Regions from separate parts of the Lysinibacillus sp. FJAT-14222 genome, predicted to be linked through region 2. Evidence: riboswitches for the same ligand, from Rfam matches in the RefSeq annotation. Region 2 holds a riboswitch; each other region holds the start of a gene.
What was found. A riboswitch is a leader RNA that binds a small molecule or an ion and turns the genes downstream of it on or off. The one in region 2 is predicted to bind S-adenosylmethionine.

Region 1: linked by a shared signal. The riboswitch ahead of AN161_RS27420 (YezD family protein) and the one ahead of AN161_RS08025 (cyclase family protein) in region 2 are both predicted to bind S-adenosylmethionine.
Region 3: linked by a shared signal. The riboswitch ahead of AN161_RS04270 (Na+/H+ antiporter NhaC family protein) and the one ahead of AN161_RS08025 (cyclase family protein) in region 2 are both predicted to bind S-adenosylmethionine.

The regions. Positions count from the first base shown of each region.
Region 1 is NZ_LIYL01000016.1:58,287-61,573, forward strand. Features, by position in the region: gene AN161_RS07105 (VOC family protein) at 1-350, opposite strand, end outside; gene AN161_RS07110 (flavin reductase family protein) at 578-1,066, shown strand; gene AN161_RS27420 (YezD family protein) at 1,451-1,606, opposite strand; SAM riboswitch class I at 1,676-1,770, opposite strand; gene AN161_RS07115 (TetR/AcrR family transcriptional regulator) at 2,171-2,764, opposite strand; gene AN161_RS07120 (phosphopantothenoylcysteine decarboxylase) at 2,874-3,287, opposite strand, start outside.
Region 2 is NZ_LIYL01000018.1:52,144-55,430, reverse strand. Features, by position in the region: gene AN161_RS08040 (MFS transporter) at 1-260, shown strand, start outside; gene AN161_RS08035 (SMI1/KNR4 family protein) at 308-850, opposite strand; gene AN161_RS08030 (hypothetical protein) at 1,030-1,440, shown strand; SAM riboswitch class I at 1,578-1,684, shown strand; gene AN161_RS08025 (cyclase family protein) at 1,785-2,522, shown strand; gene AN161_RS08020 (DedA family protein) at 2,576-3,172, opposite strand.
Region 3 is NZ_LIYL01000010.1:87,280-90,566, reverse strand. Features, by position in the region: purine riboswitch at 58-157, opposite strand; gene AN161_RS30935 (hypothetical protein) at 263-385, opposite strand; SAM riboswitch class I at 1,250-1,357, shown strand; gene AN161_RS04270 (Na+/H+ antiporter NhaC family protein) at 1,465-2,745, shown strand; gene AN161_RS04265 (DEAD/DEAH box helicase) at 2,984-3,287, opposite strand, start outside.

The DNA.
Region 1 (3,287 bases), on a different contig from region 2:
CTACAAGCGTCAGGTCCATACACTTCAAAGCCAAGTGCACGCAAACGTCGTCCCTCTTCCTCAATATTTTTTGTACGTAATGCAATTCGTGAAAAACCATAGCGCTCGTTAGTACGCTTAAACGTATAATGTAGGGAATAAGGTAATTTCGCAGCATTTTCAAATAAATCACGATCATAGATTGCTATTTGCTCTATATAGTTTAATCCAAAGTAGCTTAACGAATTGTATGTCCCCCACATTGTGTGTTGACCACCGTTAACTGTATGGATATTGCGTTTGTTTAAGAAAACCTGTGTATTTTCTGGTGATTGAACTTGGTGAACTAGATGGTCAAAATATAATGTCATGACTAAACCCCCTCTTTTTTCACTCTATTATATACTTTACCTGTTAGTTTTATTGGTTTAAAATAAAATTAAGAATATTCCAATTATTAAGGAGTTACTATATTTTGTGATGACTATTTTTAGATGCACGCGACGAAATAACTACCGTGCAGATGGTTAATCAAAAAAGGTTTTTCATTTCCATAAATCAATGGTATATTCACATAAAATATCAAGAGGTGATTAGAATGACAGACAGAGTAGCAGCTTTTAAATTAGCATTAGGTAATTATCCAACAGGCGTTACGGTTGTCACAGCTTGTAATGATGCAGATGAACCTATTGGCATAACTGTCAATTCCTTTGCGTCAGTCTCCATAGATCCACTCCTTATTTTATGGTCGCTCGATAAAAAATCACAGCTGCATCCATATTTTACAGCAGCCGACAAGTTTGCTGTCAATATTTTAGCGAGCAATCAGGAGCATTTATGTACGCTATTTTCAAGTAAAATACCGGATCGTTTCGCTCAGGCAAAGTGGTCAACTTCCGTTCACGGTCTTCCGATTTTACACGATACAGTAGCCACTTTACAATGTAAAACATTTCAGCAAATCGATGCGGGAGATCATACGATACTTATTGGGCAGGTCATAGAAATTGATAATGCACAGAAGGAGCCCCTACTCTATCATCGTAGACATATTGGTGAAATCCCTAATAGTTTTTATGAATAAAACATCTTCAAGTAAGTAGAATACATGCAAAAACAGGATGATTCGTCGAAATCAATCCTGTTTTTTGTATCATATACAATTGCTGAATATTTAGCCATACTTGAATTTATGAATTAAAAGTAACTGTTTTTAAACTTTATTTAATTGATGGGGTAATGTTGAAAATATATGATACCTATTTTCAGTAGTTTTATTATTTCTCCCACGGAAGGTGATATGCTAATCATCAACCCTATTTTTCAGACTAACACCAAAACCACCCTACTACAATGAACAAGTAACCCGCTCCTTTAGCCAGCCGCTAAACAAAAAAGGCCACAAATAAACGAAGGAAATAATCCTGCTTGTGGTCCTCAAAGATCTGGTCAACTGTCATCATATTGTTTACTTTTTCTGTGGAAATCTCTGCTTTTCAAGTCTGTTAATTTGAACAATGACACCATCTTGAATCGTAATGTGTACTTCTCCAAATTCTAAATGTTGAATTGCCTTTGCAATTGCCTCTAGTTTTTTGTCATCTACCTTTGCCTGTTGAGTCATCCGATTCACCCCTTCTTTTTCATTCTTTTTTGTACAAAAGAGGCCAACGCATCAAATTGATTCATAGCCCCCTTATCTCTCAGATAGCTCTGTTGGATTTGGCGCCTACAATAATGATCACCGAGGCTTTATGGGTCAAGTCCCTCCACTTCTTTTGATAGGAATATTACGTTTCTTGGAAATAATTCTATAATTCTGAAAACCTATTGTCAATATAAATATTACAAAACCTAGCTGAATACTATGTAATTGAGTAAAAAGAAGTATTTTAATATCGATTTCGCCTCGGCGTAATTGCCGCTGTCGTTACAAAAAACATTTGCTGAATGAAAATAAAAATAAAGGGCTAACCATTGTTTAGTTAGCCCACATACAGAAATTATTTTATTCCATTACTTCATTTCTAATTCAAAAAGTGTAAAATTTATCCAAAAAAACTCACTACACTAATGTTACACTGACATTTTATTGCAAACATGTTTTTTAGAAATCCTTATGGAATTATCTTTACCTTGTTACATTTCTCAAAATCTATTCAATCAGACCTCTATTGTAGCTGCTTCTCTATATTTTCCCTTTTTGCTCTCTGAACACACTATCTACAGCTTCCTGCCATATCTCTTTATAATCTAATTCAATTCCAGTCAACATAAAATTGCCGATATTATCGTAGACCATCGCAAGCATATGAGCTTTTGCTTTAATATTTGAATCGCAAATTGCCTCAATTTGTACAGCGTATTTCAATAAATCATAAAAGCCGTCTAAAAAACATGCTTGGAGCTCTAAAAGCCTTTTCATATATTTTTCATCTCGGGAAGCTAACAGCATATATTGATTAAATATTTTATTAAAATGTATGTCTTTTTCCTGTTGCTCAATTGACATGTAGCCAATTTCCAATAGCTTTTGTATTAGATTGTCCTTCGAAATGTCTGTATAATTAAATGTAATTTCAAGTTTAATTTCTTTATAGATTTCTTCAAACAAATATTCAATTAGTTGATCTTTAGATTGAAAATAATAGTAGATAGCTGGTTTGGATATCCCTACCTCTTTAGCAATCATGGATAGACTTGTTTTATCAAATCCATTTTCAGAAAACATAACGTACGCAACTTCTAAAATTTTTTTAAATGTTTGTTCTGAATTACCCATATGACCCCTCCATTTTTTACCTAACGTTTAGTAAATAATAATCTAAATCATTACCTAAAACAATAATAAAACAAAAACTGTGCAGATCTTTGCCTACACAGTTTTCTCTTTAATCATTTTGTAAAAAATCCATTAATGCTTTCGCTGTTTTTTGCTTGCCCATAATCTTTATTGGTTCGCCTTCAGCCGGTACAATCCAGTGTGGCTCATCTCCTCCATATAAAGACTGTGAGCTATTAGCTACCATAAACTGAGCGTTGGCCGACTCCATCCGTAGACGTGCGCGGGACAGTAAAAAATCCTCATCATCTGTTGCCTCGAGTTTAAAGCCTACTAAAGTAACATTCGGCTGCCACTCTTTTATTTGACCTAATACTTTAGGCGCCTTTTTAAAGTGAATAATAGGTGGCTCATCAGATGGCATTTTACCTGCTTCCTCCATTAAATTCCCTGATTGGTCATATACTTTATCAATGAGCCAATCAGAACCAGCAGCAGCCATAATAACGATATCCACCTTTTC
Region 2 (3,287 bases):
TTATGTTTATGAATGTTCCAGGATTACAGCTTTATGCCGTTCAACTTTCAGAAAAATATATACCATCAGCTATCTCAATGGCTTCAGCATTAAATATTTCGGCCTTTAACATTGGCATTTTTCTAGGATCATACATTGGAGGATTCATTATTCGCCACCAATCATTAGCCCACACACCTATATACGGATTCATCTTGGTTATGCTTGCGGCAATGACTACACTTCTATGGTTAATCTTTGATAGAAACAAACAAGGATAAAAGAAAGGAAGCCTTAACCATAACTGAGGCTTCCTTTTTGCTATTTATCATATTTTAAGGAAAGTATCGTCAAAATATGCCTTGAAATTTGGATAAAGATAATCCAATGACGCTTTAATATCAGCACTATCATCAAATAAAATTTCATGTTCAATTTCATATATTGCACAATTTTCTTCATTCGCATTATTTAAATTGATGCAAATAATTTTTCCATACTCTTCATCCCATGAAAAAGGGAGATATCCTAAACTACATAACGATGGATTATACATATCTCTAACGTTATTTAAAGGTTCATCAATACTTTGATTGGGTATTACATCAAAATAATGGTTATAAGTTGAAATAAAAGCTTTATACCACTCAGGAAATTTAAGTCCAAACTCTTTTTCTAAAGCTTGTATATCATCTTCAGTTACTTTAGAAGGGATCAGCTTCCATCTTGACCATTCCCCATCAATATCCGCTAATTTCATCTGGTCTGGAACATCTGGACACATCCATCTGCAAAACCCCTCCTTCGAAACTTGATTATAACGCTCATAGTAAATTTCAAAACCATTCTTAATGTATTCACGAATATTCATCTAAAGAACTCCTTTTTTAAATTGGACAGACTAGCTTTATTGTTTAGAAGCCTAGTCCATGAAGGTACTTATATATAGTCATATTACTTGGGTAACACTTAGTCTGCTTAAGCCATTAACACCGAAAAACATTGTTGTACATAAGATAGGATATCAGCTATAGGATAGGAGGAATTTAGTTGTATTACAATCCTTATCCGTATTTTGTCTATCCAAACTATTATCCAACATGGGCAATGGCACATCAACAAGGCACTAGTCAATTTTCAAGACATCTAGCAATGCCGGCGAACCCGACAAATAGCAATCCATTTCCATCCGTCAATACAAGTAAATTGAAAACTTCTGCAAAACGGATTAAGGTTATTATGCGGCAAGCACAATTACTTACGGATAAAATTGAAGAATCTGAGCAATTTGCACATGATCTTATGGACGCTGCACAGCTGTCAAATAAAACGGAAGTTGAAAAATTAATATCGTCAACGGGTGTCACCATGAAGTTCGAAACTAACTATACACCGGATCGTATTCGTATAATATTTACTGATAGCGACTGTTGTAAACTAACATTAATTTTAAGTTGGTGAAATTCCAACTCTTTTGAATAGGCTCCGAAAGTGTTGAAAATTATTTTTAACCTTGTATCCCTATTGAACTTGTAAACTATAAAAAAATATGCTAAAGTATTTGTAATCATTATTTCTGAAAATTCTTATATTGCTTTTTCTTATCAAGAGAGACGGAGGGATTGGCCCTATGAAGTCTCAGCAACCAGCCTATATAGGTATGGTGCTAATTCCAATTGGCGAAATTTAGCCTTGAAGATGAGAAGACTTACTTTAGTTGCTTTGCACAAGAGTCCTCTTTCTACAAGGAGGGCTCTTTTTTATTGTTGCATCCAAAAATAATTAAAAGAAAGCAGGAAGATATTATGACAAACGAACTTTTACAAGCAATTCAACTATTGAAATCGAAAGAATGGGTAGATTTAACACATACATTTGGTCCTAATTCTCCCCACTTCTTTATGTTTGATGATGCAAAATTTGAAACAGTATTCTCCCATGATGATGGCTTCCTTGCGCAGCAATTTACTTTCCCTGGGCAATATGGAACACATATTGACCCACCTATCCATTTTGTGCGAGATACACGCTATTTAGAGGATTTGGAGCTAAAAGAACTAGTTCTACCACTAATCGTTATCGATAAATCTAAGGAAGCCGAAATTAATAACGACCTCACATTAAGTGTTCAAGATATTCTTGATTTTGAGGCTGAATATGGGGAAATCGAAGCAGGTACCTTCGTTGCGCTGCGTACGGATTGGAGTAAACGTTGGCCAGATAAAGAGGCTTTCAGTAACAAAGATGCGGATGGTAGTAATCATATTCCTGGCTGGGGATTAGAAGCGTTACAATTTTTATTCAACGCACGAAAAGTAAGTGCTATAGGCCACGAAACCTTTGATACGGATTCAGCAGCTGATTTTCGTAAAAATGGTAAGCTAGATGGCGAATATTTTGTGCTTGAGCAAGATACTTACCAAATTGAGCTGATGACAAATTTGGATAAGCTACCTCCAAAAGGCGCTGCTATATTCAATATTGTACCAAAGCCTGAAAAAGCGTCTGGATTCCCTGTTCGTTCATTTGCAATATTGCCTTAAACGATAAAAAGGTCTGGTTCACAACCTGAGTAGGTATTGAATCAGACCTTTTTTTACTTTGGCGAATTCCTTTTTTTGAAAATAAAATAAACGATTAGCATTAGTATTAGGAACAATACTATAAGATAAATACTGTAGCGGGATAAATAGACCCCAACATAACGCCAGTTCTCCCCAAGTACCTTTCCTAAGGTAATAAAAGTAAATGTCCAAATAACTGCTCCCGTATAGGCAAAGAAAGCAAATTTTTTATAAGGATAATTATTGATAGCCGCAATATATGCTGTAAGATGACGCACACCAGGAATAAAATATCCTATTAATAATAATCCCGGCCCTATTTTTGCAAATAATTTTCTAGTAAAGTCAATTTTCTGTTCAGTAATGTGGATTTTTGGACCGTATTTTTGCAATAACGGTAGCCCAAATCTATAGCCTATATAGTAGCTCAGAGTAATTCCCCCTACCGCACCTACCATAGCGCTGATTAAAGCTGGAATATGTGCGAGAGTTTCTTTATATACGCTATATCCTACATATGTTAAAAATATCTCATCGGGAAGTGGCAGCCCAACAATCCCGCCAACTAGGATAAGAATGATGCCAAAATACCCGTAATGTTCTATTAGAGATTGCACGTGATGCGCCATAAATCCTTCCCACCTAAAGCATAATGAATTTCTTTTTACAGATAGCTTTATATTAACTCAAAGTAAACAATATTATGAGTATTATGACTTCAACACAATTTTCTCAGGATTTATT
Region 3 (3,287 bases), on a different contig from region 2:
GATTGGAACCGGCAAGACCATGGTTGCTTACAGCAAAAAAAAAAGACTACGAACGGGCTAATAAAACAGCCCGTTCGTAGTCGAAGATTTACGGTCTTCAGTAGAGACCCTTAGCCCATATTACTAAGGATATACGAATGGTTTTCTAGTACACATGGAATTATTCAACAATAACTTTAAACATTAGTGTTTCATTAAAATCAATATTTTTAAAGTAATTTCAACATGTTGCGTAATCATTAAATAGACATTAGCTATTTTTTTAAAAATGATTAATTGTATTGTTAAGTTCCATAGTTAAATTCATCAACACTTCATTTAATGCTGCTAGTCCTTCTGTGGACGCAATCGTCTCCTGAGAGGAAGCACCCATCGTTTTGATCATGCTCATTGTTTTCTTTGGAACTGGACAATATTTGTAACAATTATAATTTCAGACTTTTGCGATGAATCGAACTAAAATATACTCATCCATACAAGGAAACTTTTTGCCGGTAGGAAGAAAGTCTCGAAGCTCCATCATCCCTCATTTATTAGCAGACAATTCTAACCTTTCCGCCCATTACCATTATAAAGAATACTTTATAAATTTCAATAATAAATCGAAAAGACTATAAAATCCCCTTATTTTTAATAAACTATTCACATTTCTAGGTAAAAAAGAACAGAAGATGTTCGTAGGACGATACATGATAGTAGACGAAAGTTTTTCCGAATTGATTTGCCTTATCCATTAAAAAGTAGATTTTGAGGTGATGAATCATGATGACGAAGTATCAAATTAATGAACGCGAACAGCTAGAAATGTTAACGATTGATCAATTGGTACCGTAAGATCAATTAGTGAGAAAACAAGAGGCAACGATTGACGTGTTTCACGTAAAGAAATAGATCGCTTTTTAGAAAGTCATAGTTTCTAATATTCTCTGGAGAGGATTTTCCATTAGTGAAATAATATATTATTACTAAGAGGATTATTCATCTTCTTTTATATCTCGCCCCTAGCAATCGATATAGAAGGTAGCGGTATTGTGCCTTATCAAATCAACTAGAGGTGTTCTAGTGGCTTTTAATATATTTTTTCCTTTTTAAAAACCAGAATACTATTTATAACATTGTTAAATTAAATTTTTTCTTAAGAAAAAGTTTTATATGTTACTTTGAAAATAAAGTTCGATTAAAAACATGTTGCAAATATAGATATTTTATTATAGTATTTTATTATTGTGCAAAAAAAATAATGTTTTTCTTCTTATCAAGAGAGATGGAGGGACTGGCCCTATGAAATCTCGGCAGCGGAACTTAGTGATTAAGTTACCGTGCCAAATCCAGCAAGCAATGGCTTGGTAGATAAGAGGAGTGTTTTATAGATATAAGGCCTCTTCTTGTTGTTTCAAGATGAGGCCTTTTTTAGTGAGAAATGGACAAAAGACGTGTCCATTTTTAATTTTTGGAGGTAGAACAATGAAGAAAGAGAATCCATGGGCGCTAATCCCATTTGTAGTTTTTTTAGTTTTATTTATTGGTTCTGGGGTTATTACAGGTGATTTTTATGCCTTCCCTGTCATTGTAGCTATTGCCATTTCGGGCGCTGTGGCTCTGGCGATGAATCGAAAAGAAACGTTTTCGCGAAAGGTTGATATTTTTTGCAAAGGCGCAGGAAATTTAAATGTCATGCTGATGGTTCTTATTTTTCTCTTGGCTGGGGCCTTTTCAGCGGTAACAAAAGGCATGGGTGCAGTGGACTCCACTGTTAACTTTGCTTTATCGGTCGTTCCGCCAAACTTACTTGTTGTAGGCCTGTTCATCATTGCCTGCTTTATCTCCCTATCAATGGGTACATCGGTGGGTACGATTGTTGCACTAGCGCCAATTGGAGTTGGGATCAGTGAGCATACCGACCTTTCCATGGCTTTAGTAATGGCCTCGATTGTTGGCGGTTCGATGTTTGGCGATAATTTATCCATTATTTCAGATACAACCATTACTGCCGTTCGTTCACAGGGCGCACAAATGAAGGATAAATTTAAGGTAAATTTCTGGATTGTGTTGCCCGCAGCTATTATAACGAGCATTATTTTTGGAGTTATCACAATGGGTGAAACAGCTCAAGTGGAGCATTTAAGCTATAATTGGATAAAAATTGTTCCCTATGTTCTGGTTATTATTTTAGCGTTAACCGGAATGAATGTATTCCTTGTTCTGGCACTTGGGATTGTTCTCGCCGGGGCTGTTGGTTTAGCGGATGGCAGCTATCATTTAATGAGCCTTTTACAAAAGATTGGCGAAGGAATGTCAGGTATGTATGAAATGGCATTTCTTGCGATATTAATTGCTGGGATGGTAGAGGTTATTAGGTTTAACGGAGGAATCGACTTCCTACTTCACCTTGCGACACGAAGAATTAAATCGAAAAAGGGTGCTGAATTTGGGATTGCCGGCCTTGTGGGTCTAACTAATTTATCTACGGCTAATAATACAATTGCTATTTTAATTGCTGGTCCGCTTGCAAAAAATATTGCTGACCAGTATGGGATTGAACCAAGAAAGTCCGCAAGTATATTAGATATTTTCTCCTGTACGATCCAAGGTCTTCTGCCATACGGAGCCCAATTCCTGGCAGCCGCAAGCGTAGCCCGAATATCACCAGTGAGCATGCTGCAATACTCTTTCTATCCGATTTTGATAGGGATTTGTGGGATTATTGCTATTCTTAGTGGATACCCAAAACTAAAGAAAGCCTGAACTTTATCACTTTAAAGTAACTGATGTGGCTTTAAAAAATATTGATTTTTTATTGAAATAATCCAATCGTTTTGAAAAGAATTTAATCAAAACGATTGGATTTTTTTATTTGAGGTTAGTCTTTTTTGATAAATAATTTTAATAAGGTTGATTAAATGATTTTCAAGAATTTTCCCCCTTAATTTCCTCGTATTTAAGAGAAAGACCCAAAGTAATTAGTTCACTTCAAGTCTAACCTTCATTCTTCAACTAAATAATGGTAGATATCATAATGCACAGGTTGCTCTAGTACTAAATTCATCGTAACGACTGATAGATGATTTCCTTTTCCATCAGGCATTTTTTCGTTTTTTGCACTACCATCTGCAATGTCTGCTTGGCCCAGGTAATAGAAATCTGTGCCTTCACCGTCATCTTTTTTCGTAAATAGATGAATTTTCATCCCTGACTCTTTATAAGTTAAGATGTTCTTTACTTCAACGGAATCCAACGTTAAACGATTACGGGTGAACCATCTAAATAGTTCGGGTGCTAAAAATTCA